Linked DNA regions of Prochlorococcus marinus subsp. marinus str. CCMP1375. The protein of the gene in region 1 binds, or shares a complex with, the protein of each later gene. Links are inferred from orthologs where the notes say so. Each region holds a gene or a part of one and is shown on either strand. Other genes may lie near its edges. The genes, in order: hisF and hisH.

Evidence for each region.
Region 2: the proteins of hisF (region 1) and hisH are in contact, whole or in part, in a crystal structure (PDB 6RU0), measured with the Thermotoga maritima proteins. The link is inferred for Prochlorococcus marinus subsp. marinus str. CCMP1375 from one-to-one orthologs. Residues at the interface, in WP_004080486.1 of Thermotoga maritima: Met1, Leu2, Ala3, Arg5, Ser40, Glu41, Asp45, Glu46, Ala70, Glu71, Ile73, Asp74, Ile75, Pro76, Phe77, Asp98, Lys99, Ser122, Gln123, Glu161, Thr195, Leu196, Asn247, Arg249, Glu251; in WP_004080484.1 of Thermotoga maritima: Asn15, Arg18, Arg22, Arg117, Leu118, Pro119, His120, Met121, Gly122, Trp123, Asn124, Asn134, Gly135, Tyr136, Tyr138, Val140, Tyr158, Glu180, Lys181, Ser182, Ser183, Lys184, Ile185.

The regions. Positions count from the first base shown.
Region 1 is NC_005042.1:396,512-411,401, reverse strand. The notes cover bases 484-3,207. They hold hisF (imidazole glycerol phosphate synthase subunit HisF), read right to left. Parts: upstream 2,371-3,207; coding sequence 1,597-2,370; downstream 484-1,596. Other genes in these bases: chlG (chlorophyll synthase ChlG), read left to right, coding at 2,667-3,207; petP (cytochrome b6f subunit PetP), read left to right, coding at 2,431-2,655; ubiE (bifunctional demethylmenaquinone methyltransferase/2-methoxy-6-polyprenyl-1,4-benzoquinol methylase UbiE), read right to left, coding at 782-1,483; PRO_RS02195 (DUF721 domain-containing protein), read left to right, coding at 484-780. In the rest of the region: PRO_RS02200 (biotin--[acetyl-CoA-carboxylase] ligase), read right to left, coding at 1-118; more of PRO_RS02195, read left to right, coding at 253-483; more of chlG, read left to right, coding at 3,208-3,617; PRO_RS02170 (transglycosylase domain-containing protein), read left to right, coding at 3,617-5,434; PRO_RS02165 (16S rRNA (cytosine(967)-C(5))-methyltransferase), read right to left, coding at 5,476-6,792; tRNA (guanosine(18)-2'-O)-methyltransferase TrmH, read left to right, coding at 7,042-7,731; PRO_RS02155 (ABC transporter permease), read right to left, coding at 7,772-8,587; PRO_RS02150 (hypothetical protein), read left to right, coding at 8,728-8,895; lepA (translation elongation factor 4), read right to left, coding at 8,952-10,760; PRO_RS02140 (malate:quinone oxidoreductase), read right to left, coding at 10,832-12,322; PRO_RS02135 (NifU family protein), read left to right, coding at 12,391-12,636; PRO_RS02130 (hypothetical protein), read right to left, coding at 12,654-12,911; PRO_RS02125 (DUF4278 domain-containing protein), read left to right, coding at 13,199-13,366; PRO_RS02120 (hypothetical protein), read left to right, coding at 13,629-13,853; PRO_RS02115 (aminotransferase class V-fold PLP-dependent enzyme), read left to right, coding at 13,934-14,890.
Region 2 is NC_005042.1:1,071,109-1,086,216, reverse strand. Bases 12,167-15,108 are described here. They hold hisH (imidazole glycerol phosphate synthase subunit HisH), read right to left. Parts: upstream 13,988-15,108; coding sequence 13,346-13,987; downstream 12,167-13,345. Other genes in these bases: PRO_RS05615 (GuaB3 family IMP dehydrogenase-related protein), read right to left, coding at 14,516-15,108; trxA (thioredoxin), read right to left, coding at 14,018-14,341; rsmD (16S rRNA (guanine(966)-N(2))-methyltransferase RsmD), read right to left, coding at 12,747-13,349; petG (cytochrome b6-f complex subunit V), read left to right, coding at 12,647-12,766; PRO_RS05640 (c-type cytochrome), read right to left, coding at 12,198-12,590. Also shown: PRO_RS05705 (DUF2834 domain-containing protein), read left to right, coding at 34-393; PRO_RS05700 (MFS transporter), read right to left, coding at 399-1,661; PRO_RS05695 (alpha/beta hydrolase), read left to right, coding at 1,652-3,277; PRO_RS05690 (ABC transporter permease), read right to left, coding at 3,274-4,293; PRO_RS05685 (ABC transporter substrate-binding protein), read right to left, coding at 4,286-5,887; PRO_RS05680 (hypothetical protein), read right to left, coding at 5,935-6,111; PRO_RS05675 (homoserine dehydrogenase), read right to left, coding at 6,256-7,575; PRO_RS05670 (SufE family protein), read right to left, coding at 7,616-8,059; PRO_RS05665 (5-formyltetrahydrofolate cyclo-ligase), read right to left, coding at 8,110-8,676; crossover junction endodeoxyribonuclease RuvC, read right to left, coding at 8,715-9,182; bchI (magnesium chelatase ATPase subunit I), read right to left, coding at 9,187-10,275; PRO_RS05650 (serine hydrolase), read right to left, coding at 10,390-11,427; more of PRO_RS05645, read right to left, coding at 11,461-12,166. UniProt on the Escherichia coli protein: IGPS catalyzes the conversion of PRFAR and glutamine to IGP, AICAR and glutamate. The HisH subunit catalyzes the hydrolysis of glutamine to glutamate and ammonia as part of the synthesis of IGP and AICAR.

The DNA.
Region 1 (14,890 bases):
TATCTGTACTCCCGCAAACGGGCTTCCATCTTAAGACCCAAGATTTTTTTAACACCTCCGATCTTTTTATAAGACAGGTGATTGGGGCAGCTCCAGTCCATGGCAAAGAATTCTGCATAAAACAGCAATTATGTTTTAGCTCTTACAACTTCTATAACTTAAGCATATCCCTTTTGATTTTAATCTATAAACTCACTAAGGAATTAATCCAGCAAACCAAGTTTTTTAGTAAAATCGGCTTAATATTAAGCAATGAATTTCGATAATTACGCCAACTCAAAAATCAATGTTGGGGAAGGTTCAAACTCTGGTAATACTTCAAATCCATCTTCTTTATCTAAATGCCTAGACCAATTAAAAGTTGAATGGAATAAAAATCAAAGCATTGCTTCACTTTGGCAAGACTGGCCAAAGATAGCAGGTCCTAAGATTGCATCAAATTGTATTCCTTTAACTTTCCATGGAGGCATTTTAACAATTGGAGCAAATCACCCTCAATGGATACAAGCGCTAATGTTCAATCGTATCCAACTTCTAGCAGCACTTAAAGCAGAAGGACATGAAATCAAAGATATAAGAATCAAACAACACTATCCTCAAAAAAGTATTCAAAAAGAAACTGAAAATGCTATTTGGGAAGAACATCCAAGTAGATCAGATATACACGGGAAAAATTGTTGCCCAATATGCAATGTTCCTGCACCTTCTGGAGAAATATCTTTATGGGGGAAATGTCTTCTTTGTAGAAGGCAAGATCTCACTCCTAAGAGAAGAGTTTGAATTATGCTCTTAATAAAAGAGCTCCCATCTGACCTCCAGCAAGAGTTTTGTAGTTAGCTTCTTGAAACCCTACATTAATAGCTATTTGTTCTTGAATAAGTCCCACAGGGAACTTCTTTAAGCTCTCTTCCAAATAAGCATATTCTTCCTTTAGCCCCATTTTTGAAGCGATTGGAACAACAAAATTACGTAAATAAAATTTCTGAAAAAAAGAGTTTTTCGAGCCCTCAATTGTGTGATTGAAATCCAAAACCCCAGCTCTTGCACCAGGCTTCAAAAGACGGTGTATTTCTTTTAAGCCAGCTTCTGGACTTGAAAGATTGCGCAAACCATATGCCATTACTACACCATCAAAAGTAGAAGAAGGAAGTCCTGCCTTAAGAACATCTTCATTCAACCAAGAAATAGGTAACCATGGTTCCTTTAGGCTCCTTTTATGCGCGCAATTTATTTGCGCTCTAGAGAAGTCAACTCCTATAACACTTCCAAAAGGACGTACTAGTCGAGCCAAAGGTAAACTTAGATCTCCAGTTCCACAACAAAGATCAATCCATTTTTCTCCTGAAGCAGGCTTAAGCCATGTCAACAATTGTCTTTTCCATATCCTATGAAACCCAAGGCTAAATAAATCATTGAGAAAATCATAGTTTTTAGAAACCGAGTCAAATAATTCTTTAATTGCTATGGGATCTTGAGGTTTCACTTATATAAAAAAAGTAAGCCTATACGAATAATTATTTACTTTAATTGAAATTAAGCATATTAAGTAAGACTTACTGTAGAAGTAAATGAGAAAAAATTTTCAATTGAGCTTTCTCAATAATTAGTAGGTCTTATTATTAAATTCTTTTTTAATAAATAATTCTTGATTTCCTCTATTGTTAAATCTTGATCATGTAATAAAGATGCCAATAAAGCAGCAGATGCATTCCCATATTCAAAGGCTTCAAAAACATCTTCAAGACAGCCTGCACCTCCAGAAGCGATAACTGGTACTTGTACTGACTGAGAAATTGTTTTTGTTAATTCCAAGTCATACCCTTTTTGAGTTCCATCTCCATCCATTGAAGTTAGAAGTATTTCCCCAGCGCCTAATTCCACAACTTTTCTCGCCCAAGACAATGCATCTAAGCCTGTATTTTTTCTCCCCCCATTTACAAATACATCCCATCCAGATGATTCTTCCAAACGACGTTTAGCATCTATTGCAACAACTATGCACTGAGATCCAAACTGGCATGCCCCTCTAGACACCAAGCCAGGATCCTTAACTGCAGATGAATTCAAGCTAATTTTGTCAGCACCTGCACGTAAAAGTTCAGTTATACCTTCTATTGAGCTAATTCCACCCCCAACTGTAAATGGAATAGTTACAGATTCAGCAGTGCGACGGACAATCTCTACCAACGTTGCTCTCGCTTCATGACTTGCAGCTATATCTAAGAAAACCAATTCATCAGCCCCCTCTCTGCTATACCTACAGGCCAGTTCTACAGGGTCTCCAGCATCTCTAAGGCCAACGAAATTAACACCTTTTACAACCCGTCCATTTGCAACATCAAGACAAGGAATTAAACGAAGAGCAACCATAATTCCAATTTATAGTACAGCGACTGTTAGGGTTGCCCAACTACTTAAGTCTTGTCGGTCATGCCCCAATCAGCAAATCTTACGAGAATAGGTTCAAGGATCAAGATTGATCTTGATAAAGTTCAAGATAGAATATCAAGTAATTTGATTAAAAAGATCTACTCTGATCCTAGAGCTACTGTCACTGACTACAAAATGACTGATGGAGGAGGAGTGGGTCTTGTAGTTAAGCTTGCTGATGGAACAAAAAATTGGTTTTTTGAGAATGAAATTGGACCTAGCTGAGGATTAACAAAGTGAGTGATACTCGTCAGCTCCTTGGCATAAAAGGAGGATCAGAAACAACAAATATTTGGAAGCTGCGTCTGCAGCTCATGAAACCTATTACGTGGATACCTTTACTATGGGGAGTCATTTGTGGTGCAGCTGCAAGCGGCAATTATCACTGGAACTTAAGCAATTTCCTTGCCTCTCTGGCGTGCATGGTCATGAGTGGTCCTCTTCTTACAGGTTACACACAAACTATAAATGACTACTATGACAGGGAAATAGACGCGATTAATGAGCCAAGTAGACCTATCCCTTCTGGAGCAATATCCCTAACACAAGTAAGAATACAAATTTGGGTGCTTCTTTTGTTAGGACTATCTTTTGCTTATGGGCTTGATAGATGGGCAGGACACTCATCACCATCAGTCTTATATCTAGCCCTTGGAGGATCCCTTGTTAGTTATATATATTCAGCTCCGCCATTAAAACTTAAGCAAAACGGATGGCTTGGCAATTATGCACTTGGCGCCAGTTATATAGCTCTACCTTGGTGGGCTGGCCAGGCACTTTTTGGTCAACTAACTTGGACAACAGCACTGTTAACGTTGGCCTACAGCTTGGCAGGGTTGGGGATTGCGGTAATTAATGATTTTAAAAGTGTTGAAGGGGACAAAAAATTAGGGCTGCAATCACTTCCTGTAGTTTTTGGAATTAGGAACGCCAGCTTCATTAGTGCTGGGATGATCGATATCTTTCAACTAGCAATGGTTGGTGTATTGATCTTAATTGGTCAACACCTTGCTTCAGTTATTCTTATTCTATTAATCATTCCACAGATTACTTTTCAAGATATTTGGTTGCTTAGAGATCCTTTGGAATTTGATGTCAAATATCAAGCAAGTGCACAACCTTTCTTAATCTTGGGGATGTTAGTCACAGCCTTAGCTATTGGACATAGCTCACTAATTAATATTTAGTGAATGTTGAATTTCGAAATTGGCTGTTCATAACAACAGGCACACTAGCCATAGGTTCACTCACAGCAATATCTGAAGGGTTCATAAGTAAATCCATTGATTCTTTTCTACCACCTTCAAATAAAGTAAATGTCTTTAGTCGTCCTAGAACTATTGAGTTCTTTTCATCAAAAGGAGAAATAATTCAGAAGAGAGGGCCAGTTACTCGTGAGAAAATGACCTCAGGAGCAATGCCACAAATTGTCAAAGACGCATTTATTTCAGCAGAAGATAGGCGTTTCTACAAACATGAAGGTGTTGATTTTTGGAGTATTAGTAGAGCATTAATGGCAAATATCAATGAGAAGTCATTAGTTGAAGGAGGCAGCACAATTACACAGCAATTGGCAAGAATAATCTTCCTCAATCAAGATAGAACTATAACTCGAAAACTTAAAGAAATTGCTCTGGCATTCAAGCTAGAAAGAAATTTAACTAAAGAAGAAATAATCGAGCAATATTTAAATAATGTCTACTTAGGGTCTAGTGCATATGGAATCTCAGATGCAGCGTGGGTGTACTTTCAAAAAGACCCTAGCGAGTTAACCCTTGAAGAAGCCGCTCTAATAGCAGGATTAGCTCCTGCACCCTCATTATATTCACCTCTAGTGAACACCAATTTAGCCCTAAAGCGTAGAGATATTGTCCTTAAAAAAATGAGGCTTGAAAATTTCATCTCGGATTCAGAATTATTAACAGCTTTAAGTAGTCCACTAAATCTAAAACCTGCTGCTCCAAAATTTATAAAGAGTAAAGCTCCTTTTTTCACAAGCTACGTAGAGCAAAAGCTCCCTCATCTGTTGTCAAAAGAGCAAATGGAGATTGGTGGTCTTAAGATTTACACTAGTATTATTCTTGATTGGCAATCAAAAGCTCGAGAAATAACTAAAACTCAAAGCCCAGATAACGCGGAAGGTGCAATCGTCTCTATTGAACCAAGCACTGGACTAATTAGAGTTCTTATAGGAGGAAAAAATTATAACAAGAATCAATTTAATAGAGCGACTCAAGCACTTAGGTCCCCTGGCTCCACTTTTAAAGTATTCCCATATTCAGCTGCTATCAGCGAGGGCTACAAGCCAGAAGACATTCTTTTTGACACCCCAAGATGCTGGTATGGGTATTGTCCAAAGAACTTTGGTAATAAGTACTTTGGGGAGATATCGCTAGTCAATTCATTCTCAAATTCTTTGAACACTATAGCTGTCGATCTACTATCAAAAGTAGGGTTTAAGAAAGTAATATCTATTGCTAATAGACTAGGTGTAGGAAATGAAAGAAAACTTGGTCATTATTACCCTTTAGCAATAGGGGCATATGAAGAGACAGTGCTTAACATGACTGCAGCTTATGCGGGCATTACAAACAGAGGTGTTTATCATAAGCCATCCCCTATTAAAGAGATAAGAGGACCTGACAATAAAGTTATATGGAGTCAGAGAGCTAATAACAATAAGGGGACTAGAGCATTAGATGTCGACGTAGCTGACACAATGAACTGGATGTTAAAAAAAGTTGTTTCGGAAGGCTCAGGGTTTGCTGCCTCGATGGAAGGTCGAGAAGTTGCAGGAAAAACTGGAACTTCTGAAGGGGCTCGAGACCTTTGGTTTATTGGCTCAGTTCCACAACTCACAACTGGCATTTGGTTTGGCAAAGATGACAACGAAGAAATAAAAGGTAGTAGTGGGGATGCAGCACTCGCTTGGAAGAAATTCATGAAAGGAATAGATAAAGACTTATTATTGTCAGATTTTCCTGAAAGGCCATCTTCCCCCTAAGTCACCAAAACTGGTCTCCAATGACATAGTTATTTTAAAGGCTAACCCGAATCAATAATTGCTGCATAAAAACCATCTCCGCCTTGAGCATCCCCAGGCCATATTTGTTTTTGCCTCTCAAGGTTTAGCGGCTGATGCATAGAAACAAATTTCTCAATTTGTCTAAAATTTTCATCCGGATGAATAGTACAAGTTGAGTAGACGATCCTTCCTCCTGGTTTAAGTAATGGAAGGATTCCTTCCAAAAGATTGAATTGAAGTTGTATTAATCCTTCTATTTGAGAAGGTGACATCCTCCATCGAGCATCAGGATTCCTCGCTAATGTCCCCAACCCTGAACAAGGAACATCCAATAAGATCTTATTAAAATATCCCTTCCAAGAAGGCTTTAGTTCTATCAGATTCGTAGCATCAGCAGATAAGAACTTTATGCAATGATGTCCAAGACGAGCTGCATTTAAAGAAACTTTCTGCAGACGTTTTGGAGATCGATCGACAGCCCAAATTTCACCAATATCATTCATCAATTCTGCTAAATGAGTTGTTTTCCCTCCTGGAGCTGAGCAAGCATCCAGAACCACCTCTCCTGATCTTGGCTCTAAGAGAGGGACTACCCACTGTGCAGACCTGTCTTGAACTGACCATTCCCCTTGCTCATAACCAGGCCACTGACGCAAGTCTCCGGCACCGGATGTGACAGTTAATCCATAAGGACAGGTCTCTATAAGCTTGCTTTCTATCCCAGAATCTTGAAATTTCTGCCTTAAACTCTTAACACTCGAACGCTTAGAATTGACTCTCAAATCAATTGCAGGAGCCTGATTAAAAGCCTTTGCAATAATCTCAGCCCCTTTTTCTCCTTTCCACTCAATCAATTCGTATGCCAACCAAGTTGGTATTGAATGTTTTAGCGAAAGACGATCTTGCGGCTCAATTAACCCAGGTAATTCTTTACCAAGATCACGAGCTCTAATTGCTTCTCTTAAAATTGCATTAACTACAGGAGCAAGAGACTTTAAATTCTTTTTTTTTGCCAACTCCACAGTTGTATTAACTGCTGCCGAGACGGGGATTCGATCCATATAAAATATCTGATAAAGGCCGACATGAAGCAGCCACCTTAGCAATGGTGGTTGTTTCTCTGCTGACACCTTTGCTAAACAATCAATCCAACAATCCAAAACAAGACGTTGACGAATAGCACCACACGCCAATTCAGTCGCCAGTGCTCTATCAGCAATACTCAAACTATATTTCCGGAATGAATGATCTATTGCGATATCAGAATAAGCTCCTCTACCAACAGTCTGAAGAATTTCCCAGGCTGCAAGCCTGGAAAGTAATCCTTTTTTTAACAACAGTTCTGAAATAATTCTTTTACTCCTTTAAGAAAATTCAATTTAACAACTTAATTTTAAAGCAGCTATCAACAAAGTCTCATCTCAAGTAATTAAAAAGCTGATAAAATATAAATCCTTCGAAACAAAAACATCTTCGCTTTTAAAGCTAATCAACAATTCCACATAGATTGCAAAAGTAGTTATAGGCTATTAAAAGAATTTTGTGATTCACAACACCTACATCTTCTTAAATTATTTTTTATTTCTATGCCTCTCTTGCCACGTCGATTTGACCGCATCAAGTCTGTTCTTAATCGGAGGATGTCCAATTTAACCGTCCTTGCTGAAGAAGTAGAGAAGCCTCATAACCTTTCCGCTATTCTTCGAACTTGTGATGCTATTGGGATATTACAAGCACATGCAGTTTTCAAGCAAAGCAAAATACCAACTTTTAACAGTACGGCTCAGGGCAGCCAAAAATGGGTCAAACTTGTAAAACACCCAAATATTGAAGTCGCAATAAAATCGCTTAAAGGAGAGGGGTTTAAGATATATGGTACCAATCTCAATGAACAGGCTAAAGACTATCGTCTTTTTGATTACAAAGGCCCGACAGCGTTTGTATTGGGGGCAGAAAAATGGGGGCTCAGTCAGTTGGCTACAAGTCTTGTCGATGAATCTATTTTTATACCTATGAGAGGGATGGTGCAGTCTTTAAATGTCTCAGTAGCTTCAGCAACACTCCTTTTTGAAGCATTAAGACAGCGCGAAAAAGTCGGGATATCACCCAACTCTGGAGAGGGGCTTAACACGGACCTATATAACAAAACCTTGTTCGAATGGTCTTACCCTGAAGTAGCAAATTGGTGTAAGGATCAAGGGCGTGAATATCCAAAGCTAGGTTCAAAAGGAGAGATTCTAGAGAATCTTCCAAGAACAATAAAACTACGGTATTAACTAGAGCTCAGACTAAAAGAATTGAATTTCAGTAAGACAATTATTCTTTAACAAGTTCATTTCCACTGATGAAATCTTCAAGAGCTTCTCCCAGTAAAGAAAGTGAAAGAACTAAGCCAAACATAGCAATTCCAGGGAATAGTGCTGTCCACCAAATGCCTATTGGAACAGCATCTAAAGCCATATTTAAATCACTCCCCCATTCCGGAATAGTTTCAGGCAAGCCAAGTCCTAGAAAGCCAAGTCCTCCTAACACTAAAACTGCATCAGCAGCATTTAGTGTTAGAAGAACAGGCACAGAAGTAATTACATTTTTAAAAAGATACCTTCTCATTATCCAAAGAGGGCCAGCTCCCATTGATCTTGCCGCTTCAATATAAAGTTCCGTTTTAACTTGCATAGTCTGATTCCTAACAACACGAAAATATTGAGGTATATATACAACGCATAACGCAATTGCTGCATTCAGAATCCCCCTCCCCAAAAGGAACGCAATAACAACTGAAAGCAACAAAACAGGAACTGTATAAAGTGTTTCCATTATCAAAACCATTATTCTGTCGACAAAACCACCCATATAAGCGCTAAGAATACCTATAGGCACACCAATAAGAACAGCAAAACCAACTGCTAAAAGAACAACTTGGAGTGCCACATTCGTTCCTTGCAAAGTCCGCACACAAACATCTCTGCCTAGTCGATCAGTTCCACACCAATGTCCCCAAGATGGAGAGGAATACATGGGGCTATCTAGGCCCATTTGTCCATCAGGCAAAAACCCTAAACCAACCAATACAGGGGTTAAAAAAGCAGCAATCAAGTAAAGCCCTAGTAAGACAATTCCCCAGCGAGCCATTTTACTAGAGAGTTTCCTCGTCTCTAGAAGTCCAAAAGCAGAAAGATATTTCAAAAGAAAAACTCAGCTATAAAATTCATAATAAAAGGTAGAAAATTTATGCACAAGCGCTTAAATATATGTAAATAAATAGAATCAACATGAACTCGCAAGATCAAGGTCTGACTGTTGGGGAGTTAACTATAACAATTGCAATAGTAATAATTGCTGGTCTGATTTGGACAAATATTTCAAGGAATCAAGAATCCGATCAAAGCAAATTCATTCAATCTTCACCAACCATCTTACTAAGTTCAATGAGAAATTAGCTCTAGAAGTAAAAAAAGTTGTTTCTGATTGAATTTTTACTATAAATATCAATTTCCTATTGATTTAATTTAAGTACTGCCATGAAAGCCTCCTGAGGGACATCCACTTTACCCATTGATTTCATTCTTTTCTTACCTTTAGCCTGCTTCTTAAGTAATTTTTTCTTGCGTGAAATATCCCCCCCATAACATTTTGCTAAAACATCTTTACGCAAGGCACTAATGCTTTCACTTGCAATAATTCTACTCCCTATCGAGGCTTGCAAAGGTATCTTAAATTGTTGCTTAGGAATAAGTTCTTTCAACTTTTCAACCAATCCCCTCCCAACCCCATAAGCTTTTTCCCGGTGAACAATAGTTGTTAAAGGGTCTGCTCTTTCAGCATTTATTAATACATCTAAGCGAACCAAATCATTTTCACGATATCCAATCAGATGATATTCCATAGAAGCATAGCCCTTAGTTCTACTCTTCATATGATCAAAGAAATCAGTAACAACCTCTGCTAATGGAATCTCATATATAAGAGTTACTCGATCAGTAGTTATAAATTTCATATCAACGAAATCACCTCGACGATCTTGACATAGCCCCATTAAGGTACCGTTATATTCATTAGGTGCATAAATTTCAATTCGAACATAAGGTTCTTCAATTGATTCACGCTTTTGTGGATCAGGTAATGTCGCAGGATTGTCAATCAACAAAGTCTCTCCACCAATCATATTAACTTGATAAATAACTGATGGAGCAGTAACTATTAAATCAAGGTCATATTCGCGTTCTAATCTTTCTTGCACTATCTCCATATGAAGCAATCCAAGAAATCCACACCGAAATCCAAACCCCATTGCACTGCTTGTTTCTGGCTCATACTTCAAAGCAGCATCTGACAGTTGCAATTTGTCTAAAGCCTCTCTCAAATCTGGATATTGATCAGCATCTGTTGGGAACAATCCACAAAATACCATTGGCTTTGCTTCTGTATATCCAGGCAAGGGCTCACTTGCTGAGTCATCAACTAATGTAATAGTATCCCCAACACGAGCATCTGCGACAGCTTTAATTGATGCTGATAAATAACCGACTTCTCCTGCATGAAGATCTTCAACTTTTCTCTGATCAGGTGACATAATACCTATTTCATCTAGTTCATAACTCTTTCTACTAGCCATTAAAAGGATCTTGTCTCTTCGGGAAATGCTACCGGTCATTACACGGAAATAGACTATTACTCCTCTGTAAGAGTCGTAATAAGAATCAAAAATCAAAGCTTTTGTAGGATCATTCAGCAAATCTTTAGGTGGTGGGATGCGATCTACTACAGACTGCAAGATTTCAGGGATGCCTATTCCGGTTTTTGCAGAGCATTCAATTGCAGTAGAGGTATCTAAGCCAATTATCGACTCAATTTCTTGCTTAATTCGTTCAGAGTCTGCACCGGGTAAATCAACTTTGTTTAATACAGGAATTATTTCAAGATCATTTTCTAACGCTAAATAAACATTAGCCAAGGTTTGCGCCTCAACTCCTTGACTTGCATCAACTACTAGTAAAGCGCCTTCACATGCTTGCAAAGACCTGCTCACTTCATATGAAAAGTCAACATGACCAGGCGTATCAATTAAGTTGAGTACATATTGCTCTCCATCACTAGCGCAATAATTCATTCTCGCTGCTTGGAGCTTAATAGTTATGCCTCTTTCCCTTTCTAGATCCATGTTGTCAAGAAACTGCTCTTGCATATCTCTAGAAGAAACTGTTCCTGTTTCTTGCAAGAGTCGATCGGCCAACGTTGACTTCCCATGATCAATGTGGGCAATTATGCAAAAATTTCTCAATCGAGCAACAGGTATATCAGTCATTTGCGTTCAATTCACGGGATGAGTTTCGGATGATATGCACCCTAGCCAAGAAGAAAAGTTGCATAAAACTCTTATCTCAATCCAAGCAGAGAATCACTTCGATTTCTAAGTTTATCAAGCAAAGATTTGTCATGATTAATATCTTGGCCAAAGCTTGGCAGTAAATCTCTTAATCTCTTCTGCCAAATATCTGTTGACATTTTCTTACCCCAACAGCGTTGTAATACCTCCAACATAATTGATATGGCAGTACTCGCTCCTGGCGAGGCCCCTAACAATGCTGCTAGGGAACCATCTGATGAAGTCACAACTTCTGTTCCTAACTTAAGGACACCCCCCTTAGAGGTCTTCTTGATAATCTGAACTCGCTGACCAGCTAGAGATAATGTCCAATTAGACGATCTAGCCTCTGGGAAAAAGTCTTTCAACACAGCAATTCTGTCATCGTGATCAAGCTTAAGTTGGCCAATCAGATATTTAATCAAATCAAAGTTCCGTAAACCTGTTTGTATCATTGGAGCAAAGTTTGAGAATTGAATTGATCGTAAAAAATCCCAATTTGATCCATTTTTTAAAAATTTAGTATTAAACCCTGCAAATGGTCCAAACAATAAAAACCTTTCTGTCCCGATCCAACGAGTGTCCAAGTGAGGAACTGACATTGGAGGAGCACCTATTGCACTTTTACCGTAAACCTTTGCATGATGCATTTTTACGAGTTTTGAATCGTTGCACACCAACCATTGACCACTTACTGGGAACCCACCATATTTTTTTCCTTCTTCTATTCCTGAATTCTGTAATAAGGACAATGCTCCCCCACCAGCTCCAAGAAAAAGAAATGGTGCTTGAACACAATAGGTTCCTGCAGTGTTGGCTAGAGAAATTTCCCAAGTTTCTTCTTGAAGCCTAGAAATATCTACAACTTCGGTAGACAATTTTAGTTCTACAGCTCCAGACTCTTGCAATGTCTCCAGATAAGCCAATGTAAGAGCTCCGAAGTTTATATCTGTTCCGCGTTTAACCCGTGTTGCTGCTACTTTTTGATCAGGGTTCCTATTATTCATTATTAACGGGATCCATTCGCTCAATTCCTCTTTATCTGCACTCCACTCCATATCTCTAAAAGCATTAATAGCACTGAGCTTTTTATAGCGTTGCTGCAAAAACAGAACATCTTCTTCACAGTTCACAAAGCTTATATGTGGCACCAAATTCAAAAAAGTTTTTGGCGACAATTTCCCCAGTTCCGTCATTGAAGCCCAAAACTCCAAACTTCTTTCAAAAGCACTATTAATAACTAATGCCTTCTGAATATTTATACTTCCATCTGGGTGACAAGGCGTATAGTTAAACTCACAATTAGCAGCGTGTCCGGTACCAGCATTGTTCAAAGCCGAGCTGCTTTCTAATGCTGGGGCTTCTAATCTTTCAACAATCAAAATTCGCATTTCAGGGTCTAACTCATGAAGCAATACAGCCAATGTCGAGCTCATAATTCCAGCACCTATTAATACTGCGTCAAAACGAGTATCAGAGGCTAGAGAATCAGATAAGACCACGAATCCTTTTTTCCTATTAGTTCAAGAGATGAGTAGGCTAGACCTAATTAAACACAATAAACATCCTTATGGAAAATCAAACAATGGCTCTTACACATGCGAATGTTGAAAAAGTATTAGACGAATTAAGACCATTTCTAATGGCTGATGGTGGGAACGTAGAGATTGTAGAAATTGATGGTCCTATCGTAAAAGTTAGATTGCAAGGGGCTTGCGGGAGCTGCCCCAGTAGCACTATGACTCTAAAAATGGGCATAGAAAGAAAACTATGTGAAATGATCCCCGAAGTTAGCGAAGTTATTCAAGTGCTTTAAATAATCAAATCATAAGTTTAAGCTTCAGGGAATTCCTTTTTAAGTGCTGACTCAAAATTCAGGCAATCCAAAGGGAGTCCCCTATATATTGCAAACAAAAAAGGACTTAATATTCCAAGAGTGAAGATCAGTCTATAAACTTCTAGTGAACCTAACTTGGCAAAATATGTGAAGAAGTAAACACATAAAAGATATAAATGAAAATACAGGAATCGACTAGGAGCACTTCCCATCCATCTAATTGCTGATCCAAGGAAAAACAAACAAGCTTTCATCTTCAATTAATTTCTCAAAGAATAAAGAAAATCTCCACCTCAATTTTCTACTAGAAAAAAATGAGCGTCAGAGGTAATAATTACTTATACCCTAAAGCAATGATCTGAAAACATTAACAAAATCTATAGTTTAATTCGATTTGTATCAATCTGAACTCCTCTCAAAGAGCGAAGATTGCAAAATGTATTTTGTAGCGATTGCTACAAAAACGTTCACCCTGATACTTCAGGGCGCAGACCCAATAAGGCCACGGAACGGGGACCTTACAAATTAGAGGACACTGCAAATGACAAACCTTGTTTATAGAGGATCAAACTACGTTCAACACAAAGAAGCTGCTAAAAAGCAGTACGTTGAATTAACTTATAGACGCAATGTCTATTCAAACAGAAAGAAAAAAGCTTCAACTGATCATGCTCAACTAACATATCGTGGTATCCCTTATCAGATATAGCTGGAAAATTAAATCTGATAAATCTGAAAAACTAAAAAAAGCCTCTTTTAAGGAGGCTTTTTTTGATCAATGTCTTCCTAAACAATTAACGTAAAAAGCATATCTGGCTGGATTAAGTGCTAGCTTAAATGCAAGATAATAATTTGAAGTAGGAACGACAGTACGGCAAGATTACAATTCGAAAATTTATAATTAAATACTACTTTCCAAAATTTTAGTTAAAAAAGTCTTATGATCTGCAAATTAGCAAGAAATCAATTCAATGGTTGAACTAACTTTAATGGTACTTCTAAATACTGTTGGAGATCAGTTCTGTGCATACCGTTCTGAAGGAAGCGATACATACAAGTCTCTACTCTTAGCTTACAGCGATGCAAGTGAAAAATATGGAGTCAAAGAAGTAAGGAATGTGATAAAAGATTCTGATGCATTAAATTTCTCTGCAGTTGCTATTGCACTTTTAAAATGTCCCCAACATATTAAATAAGCTTATTTACTTTAGATTTATATCTATAAATTATCTGATTCAACTTAACTTAAGAGAAAAGCTTTATATCAAGTTTCCAAATGAGCCACCTTAGAAAAAACCTCCCGGCATTATCAAACAAGTATTATTTTAATTATGGCGGGCAAGGACCATTACCTTCACCATCGCTAAAGGCGATGGTGAAAAGCTGGGAGAAAATCCAAGAACTAGGGCCATTTACAAATGACGTATGGCCATATGTCTCCAATGAAATCCAGAAAACAAAAGAACAAGTCTCAAAACTTTGTGGTGTAAAGCCTAATCGAGTATCTCTAACTGAAAATGTTACGAGTGGCTGTGTATTGCCAATATGGGGATTGCCTTTCTCAAAAGGAGATCGTCTGCTGATAAGTGATTGCGAACACCCAGGTGTAGTTGCAGCTTGCAAAGAATTAGCCAGACACAAAAGCTTAGAGATAGACATTCTTAAGCTTCAACGACTGCACAAAGGAGTGAATCCAAAGCTCACACGGAATCAAGCGTTAATTTCAGAATTAGAAGAAAGCCTAACGACAAACACCAAACTAGTAGTTATATCTCATCTACTATGGAACACTGGTGAAATCATCCCAATAGAGTTAATTGGTGACATACTACAAAATCATAATAAGAGACCTTTCTTATTAGTTGATGCAGCTCAAAGCTTTGGGCAAATCCCTATAGATCAAGTTGTCTCAAAAACAGATATATATGCTTTTACAGGCCACAAATGGGCATTTGGCCCAGAGGGATTAGGAGGAGTAATCCTTTCAGAAAGAATACTAGAGCAAGCAAGGCCAACATTTATTGGATGGAAAAGCCTTAAACACGAAGGAAGTATTTATAAAAATAACCCAGAGCCTTTTCATGTAGATGGGAGACGCTTTGAAATCGCAACATCCTGTACTCCCTTATTAGCCGGACTGCGCTCTTCTCTTAATCTTTTAGAAAAAGAAGGGTCTGCACATGAAAGAATTAAAAAGATTCAGCGACTTAGCTACCAACTGTGGTCTGAACTT
Region 2 (15,108 bases), 660 kb from region 1 along the record:
TCATCTACTATTAATTAATGCTATTTAAAAACAATGAAACCCAACATTAATTTGATATCTGTTGTGTATTTGCTTCTCTCCGTTTTTGGGGCTGTCATGCCAACTCTTGCAAATATCCAATTCATTAAAGATTATGGGCCTGGTTTTGATCTGCTTAATTTTATAGCTTTGGCTAATAGCAATCCGGCCTCTCGATCTCTGTCTTTCGATCTATTTATATTAGCAACAGCTGTATTTGTCTGGATGTTCGTCGAGTCTCGAAGGTTGGGTATTCGTCATTTTTGGGTAGTTGTCGTAGGGACATTTACTATTGCAATAGCTTTTTCAGCACCGCTATTCCTTTTCCTTCGTGAACGTAGAATAATACAATTAAAAAATGAAGAAATAAATTAAATTATTTAATTATTAATTTTAACTTTAACTTTATTAATCGGATTTATTCTATTTGTTAATGGATATACTAAAAGTGAGCAAATACTTATTAATAACCAAAGCAGCATTCCTGTTCCTTGATTATCGATTATTTTGCCTGCAATTATTGGAAAAATTAGGAAGCTAATGCCAAAACATTGAGAGTAAATAGCCATAGAGATTCCGCGTTGCTCTAGTGGAGATACTTGGACTATTGTTTCAGTTGCAGTAGGCAGGAACATTGCAATACCTATAGAAATAGCTATCAAACCTGTAGAAAATAGAAACAAACCATTAATATAAAAGCTTGATATACATAGTATTAATGAACCAATTGAGAAGTTAATTAGACATAGTTTTAAGCCAAGCTTTACATTTCTTTCTGATAACCATCTACCAATAGGCCATTGAATCACTAAAAGTAAGATGAGCTTATAGGCTACAATCCAACTTATAGAACTATCTTCTATCGCAGGTCTGTATATACCACCTTTTGCTAGATCAAGTTGTAATCCAATTTGCATTAAACAAAGCACACCTGTGCCAAGAATGCTAATTATAATTATAGGATATAGTGTTTTTATCAATGAATAGATCTTGTCAATTCTTGGTACAAGTGATATTTTGGTCGCCTTGTTTTTAACCATACTATTGTTTTTAGCAAAGTTATAGAATTTCTTATTACTTATAAGGGCTATAAGTAAACACATACACAATATTTCTATTACATATACAAAGCGTATATGGCCAATAGTTGATGATAATGAACCTATTAATGCTCCTATACTTACTCCTAGTGCATCGGCGCTTCGAGCCAAAGCAAAACCTTTACTTGAGCTGATATTTTCGCAACATATAGGCACAGCTAGTTCTACTGATGGCCAGTAAAAACCAGCAGCGCATCCTAAAAACACTTCTCCTAACAAATATCTTGTGGTTGTATATGCTCCAAAAAGAACTAGGTCAGCAGTCACAGCAAATAAGGCTGCAACTCTTAGAGGGGTTGAGAAACTAATTCCTTTGTCGAGCCATATACCTGTAAATAGCCTAGAAATTGTTCCGGCAATAGCAGCAGCGCAAAAACCTAGCCCTATTTGAGTGCCACTGAAAGAAAGACTATTGAAAACTAATGGTGTTAAATACAACACTCCACCAGCACCTATTGATGCTAGAAATCGACATATTGTGATTCTGCGCAATTTTGCGGGAAACTGGTTCCACCACTTCTTGATATTTGTCGTTGTATTCAATTCTCTCAGCAAGAAGAATAATAGCTAGTTGTTTGCTTGCAATTCTGACAGCAGGAAATTGCACAGGTAATTGGCTTCATGCTGCAGAAAGAGTTGATTTTCATTTTGATGATATGACTATACCTATCCCAATAGATGAATTAAATCTTTGGAATAGTGATCTCAATAAAAAAAACTCTGACAAATTAATAGATCCAACCAACAAGTCAGAGCTTTCTTTTTGGCTTAATATGCTTGGCTTTAAAAGTAGAGAAGCTTTATCAGAATTTCTTGAAACACCTCTTGTAAAAGATAAAAGTATGGCTAGACAGCTTTTGAGAAGTTGGGTAGGGCGAAAGTTACTAGATCAAATTAGTGATTTGGTTGTTCTTGATCAAGATAAAACTGGAATAAAAGTTTTTAATACACTTGAGATCCTTTTGGAAGAGCAAGAAACTGTTTCTTTATTAGATCTATTAAAAGCTTTACCGGCAGAAGTAATTCATCTTGATTTAGATGGATGGTTTAAGGTCTTAGACAACTGGCGTAATGAGTTAAAACTTCAACAAAAACTTTTAACCGACTTGAGAGATCTATCTCCAAAGGTAAGCCTTTTAACTCCTCTTCAAAATACTGATAGAGGATTGAAGGAGTCATTAAATGAATTCGTAGCCATAAATGCATCGCATCGATCTGAACAGTTGAAAGTGCAGGTTTGGAAGCCTTTAAAAAGAAAAATTTCTAGGGAGAATTGGATTGCGTTTATGCCTGGGCTAGGAGGAGACCAAGATCATTTCCGATGGCTTGCAAGAAGCTTGAGTCATCAGGGATGGGAAGTGGTTATTCTTGATCACCCTGGCAGCAATACAAAAGCGATGCATTCACTTGTGGAAGGAACGGACCCCTTCCCTGGAGGTGCAGAAGTCTTTCTTTACCGCTTAGCTGATTTACAAGCTGTTTTGAAAGCCAAGAAAGAAGGAACTATTGATTTAAAAGGGAAGCGACTTGTTCTGATGGGTCATTCTTTAGGGGCGTTGACCGCATTTTTTGCCTCTGGAGCTTTACCTCAGAAAGGTTTGGAAGGTCGTTGTAATCAAGCTTTATATGATTTATCAATAACAAATCTTTCTAGGCTCCTTCAATGCCAAATAGTAGATATTCCTTTAGAGAAAACTAAAGGAATATCTTATTTGTCCGCAATTGTAGGTATAAATAGTTTTGGTAAATTGCTATGGCCTGAATCTTTAAGCGCAGAAACAAATGTACCTGTCTTTCTAACAGGAGGTACTTTTGATCTGATAACTCCTGCTATTTCAGAACAATTGGGCCTTCTTCTTTCTACTAAGCCAAATAAGTTTAGTAGAGCATTAATTGTTGAAGGAGCAAGTCATTTTTCCCCTATTGAAGTAGATGAGCAAGAAGATCAAACCATTAATAGTGACATATATCAGATTAGTGATGCTTTGGTTGGCTCACATCCTTCCTCTGTTAGAAGTATATTAGCAACAGAAATTATTAGATTCCTTGATAACCTTGAAAAAGAAAAACCTTTAACTGTGAAAACAAATAATTTATCAACAAATTTAAAATTTCATATTATAGATCGTATTTCTATTAAAAAAATTATAGCCAACTAATATTTAACTCTAGGATCTATAAAGGCAATTAATAAGTCTATAGTTAGACTAACCATAACAACTATAGTTGAAATAATGACAACAATACCTTGAACCATATTGTAGTCTCGCTGACTTATAGCCTCTTTTAGTCCTAATGCTATCCCTGGCCATGAAAATGTAACTTCTATTAGAAGTGCACCACCAATTAAGGAGGATATCGTAAGACCAGCTATTGTAAGAACCGGTAGCAATGCATTAGGCAAAGCATGAGAAAAAATAATTTGAGATTTTTTTATGCCCCGACTACTAGCAGCTTGAATATAATTTGTACTAAGTACTTTCTCTAGATTAATTCTTAAAGATCTACTGAAGATCCCACTTAGTAAAATCCCTAGTGTGCTGGCAGGAAGTACAAGATGCCTAATTGCTCCTCCAAGAGCATCCAAGTCGCCCTTTCTAATACTGTCTAAAATTAAAAAGCCACTCCCTTGAGGAGGTGAAAGGCTTGGCGGGAATCGCCCTCCAACAGGAAGCCATCCAAGAACGACAGCAAAAAGCATTTGGATGAGCATTGCTGCCCAGAATGGAGGTAAGGCATAAGTGCCAATCCCAAATAAGCGTCCTGCAAGATCTGTTTTACCTTCAGGCTTAGCGATTCCTGTAAATCCAACTATAAGGCCAATAATTGATGCTATTAATAATGCAATAATTCCTAATTCAATACTCGCAGGCAAGGTATTTGCAATTGTTTCCCTTACAGATTCTTGGTTGTTTAAAGATTGTCCTAAATCTCCATGGATAAGACCATTTAGATATTTAAAATATTGATTTATTAGAGGGATATCTAAACCTAATTTTGCTCTCATTGCTTCTCGTGCTGCATAATCTGCACGATTGCCTAATATTGCATCTACTGGGTCGCCAGGTGCAACTCTTAGTAATAAGAAAACTAAGCTAGAAATAAGCCATAACATAACAGGAGCTAAAGCCAGCCTAGTTAACGAGTATTTAAGAAGTGATCTGGCTCTATTCATTTGTTTTAATTATTTCACCTAAAAGCAATTTCCCACTTCCATCAAATTTAGGTTGACTTAAGTTTGTTTTGCTCCATGCTCTTGGTTTAACAATCCAAACTGGTAAAAGAGCAGCACCATCTTTTGCAAGGTTTTCAACTTTTTTTAACTCATTAAGCCTATTGTCTCCAAATAAAGTCTCACTTTTTTCTAGGGATTTTTGTAATTCACTATTAGCCCAGAAAGTTCCTCCAAATACTGCTTCTCCTTCTTCACATAAATCTCTATTTATTTTTTTGCAATCAAGTAAAGGTGATAAATATGCATATGGATCAGGATATCCTCCTGTCCAATCAAGTATTACAGCATCAAAAACTGCTTCAGCTAGTTGTTTGTATACAGTTGTTGATTCAACACCATTTAATGATAATTCCAAGCAGTTTGATAGATCTCTTTTGATTTGTTCTTGCCAAGTAAGCGCTAAGAGTTTATCTGCAGGAACATTAGATCTAAAAGTTAGTGGAAGAACAAGTTTATTGTTATCACATAAGCCAGAGTTTCTAAACAATTTTGATGCTAATCCAATATTATAACTTGGCCATATAGAATTGCCTTCTTTATTTAATATAGGGGGAATTAAAGATTTCAAAGGTTCTCTTAACCCATAGCTTACTTGTCTAGAGATCAAACTTCTATCAATCGTATATAAAAGGGCTTGTCTAATCTCTTTTCTTTCTAAAAGTTTTGAGTTTGAACGAAAAACAATATAACCAATTTGCATCGGAGGCCCTTCTTCTTCAAGAAGCAAACCTTTCTTGGATAATTTATGTAGTGCGAGTCTATGACCATCTTCTAATGAATGCGATAAAAGTATATCGACTTGACCTGTTTTTATGGAACTAAAAAGAGCTGTTGAGGTATTGAAATTTATATAACTTATGCCCGAATTACTAGGGGGTTCCCCCCAATAGTCTTCAAAAGGAACAAGACTTAGCCTTTCGGGAGAATAGCTATTTAATTTGTATGGACCAGTTCCTATGAAATTATTGTTTAAAAACTTGTTCTGATGTTGAGAGTATGAGCTTGGAGATATTGGTGTAAGATTGATAGATGTGAGTAATCCTTTAATTGAACTTGAAGGTCTTGAAAGGTTAATTTTAAGAAGAAATTTCTCAGGTGTCTCTATAGACTTAATCCGATTATCTATTATATAATTAAGGGTTCCTATTTTTATAAAACGCCTAATACTAAAAGCCATTGCCTTTGCATCAAAAATCGTTCCATCATGAAAAAGAACATCTTCTCTAAGAGGTATAGAAATAGTTAACCCATCATTACTAACTCTAGGCATATCCATTGCCAGCCTAGGTATTAGAGACCCTTTAGAATTAATTCTGTAGAGGGTATCACCTAAGTTACTTATTAATTGAATGGCAATTAGTTTGTTTGCCTGTGCTGGATCTAGAGACTCTATCTTCCCATTACTAGCAAGAACTATATTTTTAGAATTCCTATCCGATTTGCATGATACTTGGCTGACAACTAATAAAATAGCTACGAAATTAATTGTTAGAGTTAAATTTTTTTTAAATTTGGGTTTGCTTAGAAATTTCATGAAATCATTCTCTTTCACTTTTAACTAACAATATTCTTAAATTTCTTTCATGGGGATGCAATTTGTTGGATTGATATTTCGAATACAGGAGAACCTTTAGGTAATAATGGCCACTGTCTTACCCAACATTTCTCATGCTCAGTATCAATACCTATTATTTGAAAAAGGTTTTCTTCGTCTAACAGCTGAACGCAGTCACCTTGATTAAGGTTTTCTGTGGGCATTGAATCAGCTTTGTAAGACTGCATCCTTATGTTCTTTGATTAATTTTGTCCGAACAAATGTGGACCAGTGAGTGATTGGTTGAGAAAATCTCAACTTTTATATAGTTAACAATTTTTTCGATTTTTTGCCATGTTTAACTTTGTTCAAAGACAACTCAAATGAGCAGCTATTTGAATGACCTCCTCTAAGTGTTCTATCTCGGACAAGGAGTCTTCTATTTGTCCTTTACTGACTTTATGAGTGATTACAATAATTTCTGCTCCTGCATGGCTTGAATCAAATTGAACTATTGATTGAATCGAAACATTATTCTTTCCAAAAACATTTCCAATTTTGCCTATAACTCCTGGAGTATCAACTGTAATTAATCGGACATAATTTTTGTGTTCAATTTCGCGAGCATTAGCTAGAAAGCAATCTCGCCAGCTATTAGAAGATAAAAGAGGATCGAGTGTCTTATCTTCTTTTTGCATTAACATTATTCCTCCTATGTTCAGTATGTCAGCTACTACTGCTGATGCAGTCGCTCCGGCCCCAGCTCCTGGCCCATAAAACATTACTTCTCCTATTGGATCTCCTTCTATGAGAATGGCATTGTTTACACCATTTACAACCGATAGAGGATGTTCTTTAGGAACAAAAGTAGGCTCAACACGCAGACCTAAAGGGATAGATTTAATTGCTGTAGTAGCATTGATAGATAGATTTTCTGCTATTGCAAGTAGTTTAATTTCATAACCAAGTTGACGTGCATAGTTTATTTCAATGCTTTCAAGAGTGCTTATTCCTTTGGTAGATATTCCTTCTCTATCGATAGATCCACCAAAGGCAAGACCACTGAGGATTGAGATTTTATCTGCAGCATCATGACCATCAACATCGGCAGTTGGGTTGGCCTCAGCATATCCAAGATTTTGAGCTTCTTTTAAAACATCTTGATAGTTGGCATCTTCTTTAGCCATTTGACTAAGAATATAGTTAGTTGTTCCATTAATAATTCCAGTTATTTTTCTAATGCGATTTCCTCCAAGAGATTGCTTTAAAGGTTCAATTATGGGAATGCCTCCACCTACAGCTGCTTCTATAAGTACATAAACACCAGCATTATTTGCTGCCTCTGAAATTTCCTTTCCGTGTCTAGCAATAACAGCTTTGTTTGCTGTAACAACTGATTTCCCTAATGATATAGCAAGAAGAATAAGACTTTTAGCGGGTTCAATACCGCCTATGGCTTCAACAACAATCTGGACATTTGGGTCTTTTACTACTTCGAATGGGTCATCTGTAAGTATTGATTGATCTAATTCGATATCTCTAGACCTTTCAATGTCTCTAACAGCTATACGAGTTAGCTCAATTTTGGAAACTAAAGGATGCCTTCCGTCTGGAGATTTAACAATGTTTGCTACTCCTGTACCTACTGTTCCAAGACCAAGTAGGCCTATTCCAATTTTATTATTCATGAATTTATTGTATGTATTTTGTTTTGTTAATGAAAGCTATCTATAAAAATGTTCCAGCTTGAGCTTTCATTTTGAGAAATATGTTCATAAACCCATTAACCCTAGAAGGGGTAAGACTGCTACTTAGGCCTGTTTCAGTTATAAAAGATGGATCTATTTTCAGAACTTCTTTAGGCGTTAAATTGTTAAGGCCTTTAATTAGAAGTGAGAGCATACCTTTTGTTATTAATGCATCTGAATACCCTTGCCAGAATAATTTCCCACCCTTAAGTTCACCAATGACATATACCTTTGAAATACAACCTTTTACTTGCATGGAATTGTTAAGGGAATTTATTGATAAGACAGGTAGCTTTTTGGCTAAGAAAAGCAAGTATTCATAACGTTTACGAGGCTCAGAACTTGATTTTAATTTCGCAACAATTTCGTTTAGCGCATGACTACCGAAGTCTTTACATTGAGGCTCATTAGTTTGTTCACCCATAAAGTCTGGACCTGGATTTTTTAATAACATAATATCCAGCTTTGCTAGATTTATATATGGAAAGATTCTTTCTCATTGATCCATCCATTAAAGGGAATATCCCATTCATCCTTTGGTAACAAAGATTGGGCTATACAAGCTTTTGGTAATACAACGAAGGCAGGTATTTTCTGCCAAATAGCTTTGAGCCTAAGACGATCAAAACAGCCTTCACCATATCCTAGTCGTATTCCATTATTATCTACAGCTAATGCAGGAACCAATAACAGTTTAAGTTTGCTTGGGCTTAGAGGCGGTTGGCTTAATGGAGCAGGGATACCATATTCATCTTTACTTAAAGGATTCTCTGTCCATCGGTGATAAGTTATCTCGCCTTTTTTCATGCATGCAGGTAAAGCTATTGATATTCCTTTTAATCTTCTTAAAGATCTAAGGTCAACTTCATCTTCTAATGGCCAGTAAATGCCAATTAAAGATTCTTTAACTTGATTTTCAGTAAAGCTTTTAATTAATTTCTTTGCTTGCTCAAATATCAGTTTTTGCTGTTTGTAAATGGTTGCTTTCCTTATATTTTTAAACTTTATTCTTAATGCATTTTTGTCATTAGATTTTTCCATTTAATAAATTACTTTAATGTTTTTAGGAAAATCAGATCCTATTGTTGAAATAATCCTGTAAGTGCTATTGCCAGTGCATCTGCTGCATCGTCTGGACGAGGAGGAACTTTGAGTCGTAATTCTCTCATTACAGCTTCAAGTACCTCGTCTTTTTTTGCATGACCTGAACCTGCTACGGCTAACTTTATTTGCATTGGTGGAAACTCAACAATAGGTACTTTGAAGCGAGCAAGCGTCATTATTAGCACTCCTCTAGCTTGCACAACACTAATGGTAGTACTTGATTTGTAAAAGAAAAATTTTTCTACAGCAGCAAGACCTGGTTTCCATTTACGGATTAAAACTCGGAGATCTTTTGCTATTTCAACCATTCTTTCTCCTTCATATTGATTTTTATTTGTTTTTATGATTCCACAATCAAGCATTTTTACTTGGCGTTGATTATTTACTTCTATCAGGCCATACCCAACTCTTGCTAGGCCAGGATCAATGCCAAGAATTACCAAATTGTTACTCAATGGCTGCTAATTCAAAGTCTGCAAGATTAGCTTGATCACTTCTTTCAAATATTTTGCAAAACGCTTTTATTACTCGATCACCTGAATCAATTTGTTCTAATGGATCTTTTCGCAGCCTATGTCTTAGAGAACATGATATTACTCTTGCGATATCCTCCTCAGTCACCTCTGAGCGGGCCTCGAAAGCCGCTAAAGCCCTTGCCGACCTGTTTGTGACAATATCTCCTCTCAAGCCATCAACGTCAAGCTCGCCGCAAATTGCTGAGATTTTAAGGCGTAGGTCATCATCAATATTGACGCTTTGCAGTAGTTCTTGTGCTGCCACAACTTTTGCTTGAAGCTCATCTTGAGATGACTGTATTGAAGAAACGAAATTCTCAGGATCATTATCAAAGGAAGTTCTTTGATCAACTACTTTTACTCTTAGTTCTGGCTCGCGAACGGTACGAACTTCAACACTCATTCCAAAACGATCAAGAAGTTGAGGTCTTAATTCACCCTCTTCAGGATTACCTGAACCTATTAGAACAAATCTTGCAGGGTGTCTTATTGAAATGCCCTCTCTTTCAACAGTATTCCAACCAGAAGCAGCCGAGTCTAGAAGAACATCAACAAGATGATCGTCTAAGAGGTTTACTTCATCTACATAAAGAAGACCTCGGTTTGCTTTAGCTAGAAGACCTGGTTCAAAAGCTCTGACACCTTCACTTAATGCTTTCTCTATATCAATTGTTCCACATAAACGATCTTCAGTTGCTCCTAATGGGAGGTCCACCATGGGTACTTGCTTGTTTTCTGTACTAGGAGTGGTACCTTGATCTATTTGTTCACGAACATCTGAGCTTTGAAGGTCAGGGTCATCTGGTGAGCTGTTATAAGGATCTCCTTCGACAACTTTGATTGCGGGGAGAAGGTCTGCTAATGCTCTAATTGTTGTTGATTTGCCAGTACCTCTGTCTCCCATAATCATTACTCCTCCAATGCGAGGGTCAATTACATTGAGAAGAAGAGCAAGCTTCATCTCTGATTGACCAATTACTGCTGCAAAGGGGAATACTCTGCGCTTCCTAGGTGAACTCACTTTGTAATTGCTTGTCTTCTATGTGGATTGTTTCATAAGGGGGATACCAAGAGCTTATTTTTTTATTAAAAAGGTTGATATAGCAATGTTGAGAAATAGGCGTTTCAAAGCTGTTCAATCTTTTATTACCCTAATCATTGATGCAGTTAATTTTCTTATGAGTTCCGGAGAACGTTGATCATTAAAAGGACCTTGGACAATGAAACTTGCAAAAACATTTGTATTGTTAGGCATTTGTATTAATGCTGCATCTCCATATGCAGTGCCTATATCACCTGTTTTGTTAAATACTCGTAGACCTTCAATAAGAAGCTTGTAATCACTATTGCCGTTCTCTTTGCCTAGTCCTTCGAGGACCCCATCTGGTATTAATTTATTTGAAACAGAGGTGCTCAAAACATCTCTAAAAAGATCTCTGGCTTCAATACTTAAGAAATTCTTTTTAAGAGCTAATTCAAGTATCTTTACTAGTTCTTTTGTTGTTGTAGTATTAGTGCCTTGCAGATCTGGTAATAAGCTGTTTATTTTGGTTGCTTTTAAACCAATCATATTAAATCTTTGATTAATGGTGTTTATACCCCCTATCTTTCGTATTAAAAGATTAGTTGCTGTGTTATCGCTAACTCTTATCATTTCAGTTGCTATCTCGTGAATAAAGAACTCTTTCCCCAATGGCTGATATCTTATCCATCCAGAACCCTCTGCTACATCATCTTTTGTTAAAGTCACTTTTTCATTCCACTTAAGTTCACCAGACCCAACCATTTTAAGGCAAATTAGTAAAATAGGAATCTTAATTGTGCTTGCAGCAGGAGCGATTTGATTCGAATTCAACTCAGCGTACCTTCCATCTTCTAAAAGAACATATCCACTAGCTTTTAACGCATTATTCTTTGTATCTATCTCCTTCCATTTACTTTCAAGAGTACTTATTCTTGTATGAATCTCGTGGGAAAATTCTGAATCTAATGTTATCTCCTTCTCGTTATTTTGTTTAGCAAACGTTTTGGTTGAAATTTTATTATTAGGTATAATTTTCAATAATGATCCTAGTAATACACCAAAACCTATTCCAATTAGGGCAAGATTAATTATTTGTCTAATTATGTCATTAGAACGGTAAACTTTTCTGTGCTTTTGATTAGTTCTCATTTTAATCATTCAATTCATTTATGTTGATTATGATTATTTTTTCTTTGAAAACCATCTTATTTGTCTTAGTATTCCTCTTATTAAAGATACATCTTTTGAACGAGCTTCTGCTCTTTGAAGCAATCCTTTAATTTTAGACATTCTTGCGTTTGCAGTGTGATCATATAAAAAACCTATTTCCAGTAAAAGTTTTTTGACATCATCAAGACAGTCATTTAATTCTTTCGCTGAAGCAGTTTTATAAGTTATAAAGTTCTTTTTATGATTACTAGTCTCATTATAATATTTGAATTCATGTAGAACGATTGCAACTGCATGTGAGAGATTTAATGAAGGATATTTTTCAGAAGTTTTAAGAGTAATTATTTTTTGTGCTATTTGAAGCTCTGAATTGCTAAGGCCTCTGTCTTCTCTTCCAAAAATTATTGCAATAGGATCTTTGGGATTTGTTTCTAAAAGCCATTGCAATGCATTTTTAGAGGTGTGTAGAGGAATATCCCCATGATCTATTCGACCACATGTAGCAACAACACGAACACAGTCATTTACTGCATCTAAGAGATTTGAATAAATGCAGGCATTTTTAAGGAACCTTTTGCCATGAACTGCCATCTTTTGAGTCTCAATATTCATTGGATCGCACCGTGGTGATACCAATCGAAGCTCATCAACTCCAAAGTTTTCACAAAGTCTAGCTATGCTGCCAAGATTAATTTCTCCTAAGGGCTCTACAAGTATTATTTTTAGAGGCCGAGTAATTAAATTAAAAGTCAATTGTTTAACGAGTGAAGATAAGCAAGTAGATCTGCCATTGATTGTGGATCCATTTCAAAACTAGGCATAGGAGGGGTAAGACCATTAATGACCTGATTGATTATTTGCTTGTCATTTAGTTCTTCAGTAACTTTGTTCAGCTCTGGTCCTACAAGTCCTTGAGCAGATATCCCATGACATCCAACACAATTCATTCGAAACAATTGATTACCATCCTCTATTGCTCCATTTAGATTTAAGCTCTTTTCTACATAAGGATCTGGAGGTTTATTATTTAAAATGAAAAACACTATCAATAGGCATGCAATCGCACTGATTATCAAAAGATTCCTAAGCCCGTGAAGCAAGGTTTCTTTTTCTTCTGCACCAATTGATGAAGTGCTTTTCACGAAAAGATCGTTAACATGAAACAATTGTCCTTAATACTCTCATTTTTTGCTAGCAAATGATTGAACCACTACTCTGTGGAATTGTCTTAGGTTTAGTCCCAATAACACTTTTGGGATTATTCGTGGCTGCTTGGAACCAATATAGGCGTGGGAGTGCTATCCCAGATTGGGAGTGAGAAAAAGTAATCCAGTGCTCCCATAGCTTTTCTGATCTTTAGTAATCCATCTGGGCGGGACATCTATGCCCTTTTCTAAAGAAAACTCACAGATTGCTAGGCATTTACTGACAACCCAATTACCTAAAAGAAGATTTTCTAAAATATAATAATAAGGATCTTTTTTGTAAGGGGGATCTATATAAATATAATCAAAATAAAAATCTTTTGAATGTAATTTCTTAGGTGATTTTTGAATGTAGTTTTTAAAACCACTTTTGAGAAATTTATTAACGTCGGAATTTATCACTTGAACAGATACTTCTTTTTTATTGGCTTTGGAAACAACTGAAAGATTATTTTCACATAGTTGATATATTTTTTTATTTTGTTCTATTGCAACAACAGTATTTGCTCCTCGTTGAATTGCTTCACACCCAATTGCACCACTACCACTATAAAGATCTAGCCAGTTGGAGTTCTCAATATCTTCTTTAAGGATATTCATTAGGGCTTCCCTAACTCGAGCTGTAGTAGGCCTAACTAAATCACCAATGGGACTTTTAAGTTTTCTGCCACCTATTAAACGAAGCTGACTTTTCAATATAAATCTTTAGTTTCTTTTTTTAGCCATGCAAGCCAATTTGATAATAATAGCTCTCCAGACCGCCCTGATTTCTCGGGATGAAATTGACATGCTGCTAACTTTTTTTTCCAAACCACCGCTGTAATTTTCTCATCTCCAAAATTTACTGATGAAGCTATATCATTCTTATCTGATGGTATTGCTGAATATGAATGAACAAAATACATCCATTGCGGTGAGCTGTTACTTTTAAATAACGGACATTCTTTATCTTGATTAAGTTCTGCCCATCCCATGTGCGGTATTAATTGTTTTTCACTTTTAGGCAAATGTTTTATTGTTCCTTTTAGTAAGCCTAGTCCTTTAGATTTTCCCTCATCACTAGATTCAAATAACAATTGAAGACCTAAGCATATTCCTAATAGTGGCTTATTATTAAGAACCCATTTTTTTAACTCTGGGATAAGATTTGTTTGTTGGAGATTTTTCATTGCAGGATCAAATGAACCAACCCCAGGAAGGATTAAAGCATCGCAATTAGATAGATCATTCGGCCCACTTATGATTTTTAGCGATTGATTTAGCCGTTTGAAAGATTGTTCTACGGAATGGAGATTACCCATTCCGTAATCAATTAGACCAATATTTAGTATCACTTAAGGATTTAAGCTAGGAGCTAATGGCAATCAGAGATGTTTCGAAATAGTGCCTGAGAGGGTTGCTTTGGGAACGGCACCTACTACGGTATCTACTTTCTGACCTCCTTTAAAGATCATTAATGTAGGGATGCTTCGAATGCCATATTGACTTGCAACATTGGGATTCTCATCAGTATTTAGTTTGCAAACTTTTATTTTCCCCTCAAAATCTTTGGAGATTTCATCAACTATTGGAGAAACCATTCTGCAGGGGCCACACCAAGGAGCCCAGAAGTCAACGAGTACAGGCAAGTCACTCTGGAGCACTTCCTGCTCAAAAGAAGAATCAGTAACAGCAGCAGCGCTAGACATAAACTAAATCTGAGAAAGTAAAACAGCTCTTATTTATTTTGGCGAAAAAAATCATTCTTGCCATGAGTTGTAGTTGTTTTAACTTCAAAGTTCGCATATTTCTGCAGCAATCTAAATTTTTAAGAGAAGAAAAATAATTTGGCCTCAGTGGGTTTGTACTTAGAACCCAAGACTTTACTTGCCCATTCCAAGCTGTTGTGCTTTTTGATATACCTTCCCTTCTGATAGAAGTGATGGTGCAATAACTATTTCAACTTCCTGCATTTCTTTTATTGTCTGAGCCCCAAGAGTACCCATTGAGGTTTTTAACGCGCCGAGCAGGTTATGAGTCCCGTCATCTGTTTTGGCTGGGCCTCGAAGTATTTGCATCAAGTTGCCTGTCGAGCCAACTTTTATTCTTGTTCCTCTAGGAAGAACAGGACTAGGAGTTGCCATGCCCCAATGGTATCCATTCCCAGGAGCCTCAGAAGCTCTGGCTATAGGTGAGCCGATCATTACCCCATCTGCTCCACATGCGATGCATTTACAGACATCTCCTCCAGTAATTATCCCGCCATCAGCAATTACAGGAACATGGTTACCAGTTTCTTTTTTATAATCATCTCTTGCTGCTGAACAGTCTGATATGGCTGTGGCTTGGGGAACTCCAACGCCAAGAACTCCTCTTGAAGTACAAGCAGCTCCAGGCCCTATGCCAACAAGAATTCCTGAAACCCCAGCTCTCATAAGATTAAGTGCTACTTCATAAGTGACACAATTTCCTACAA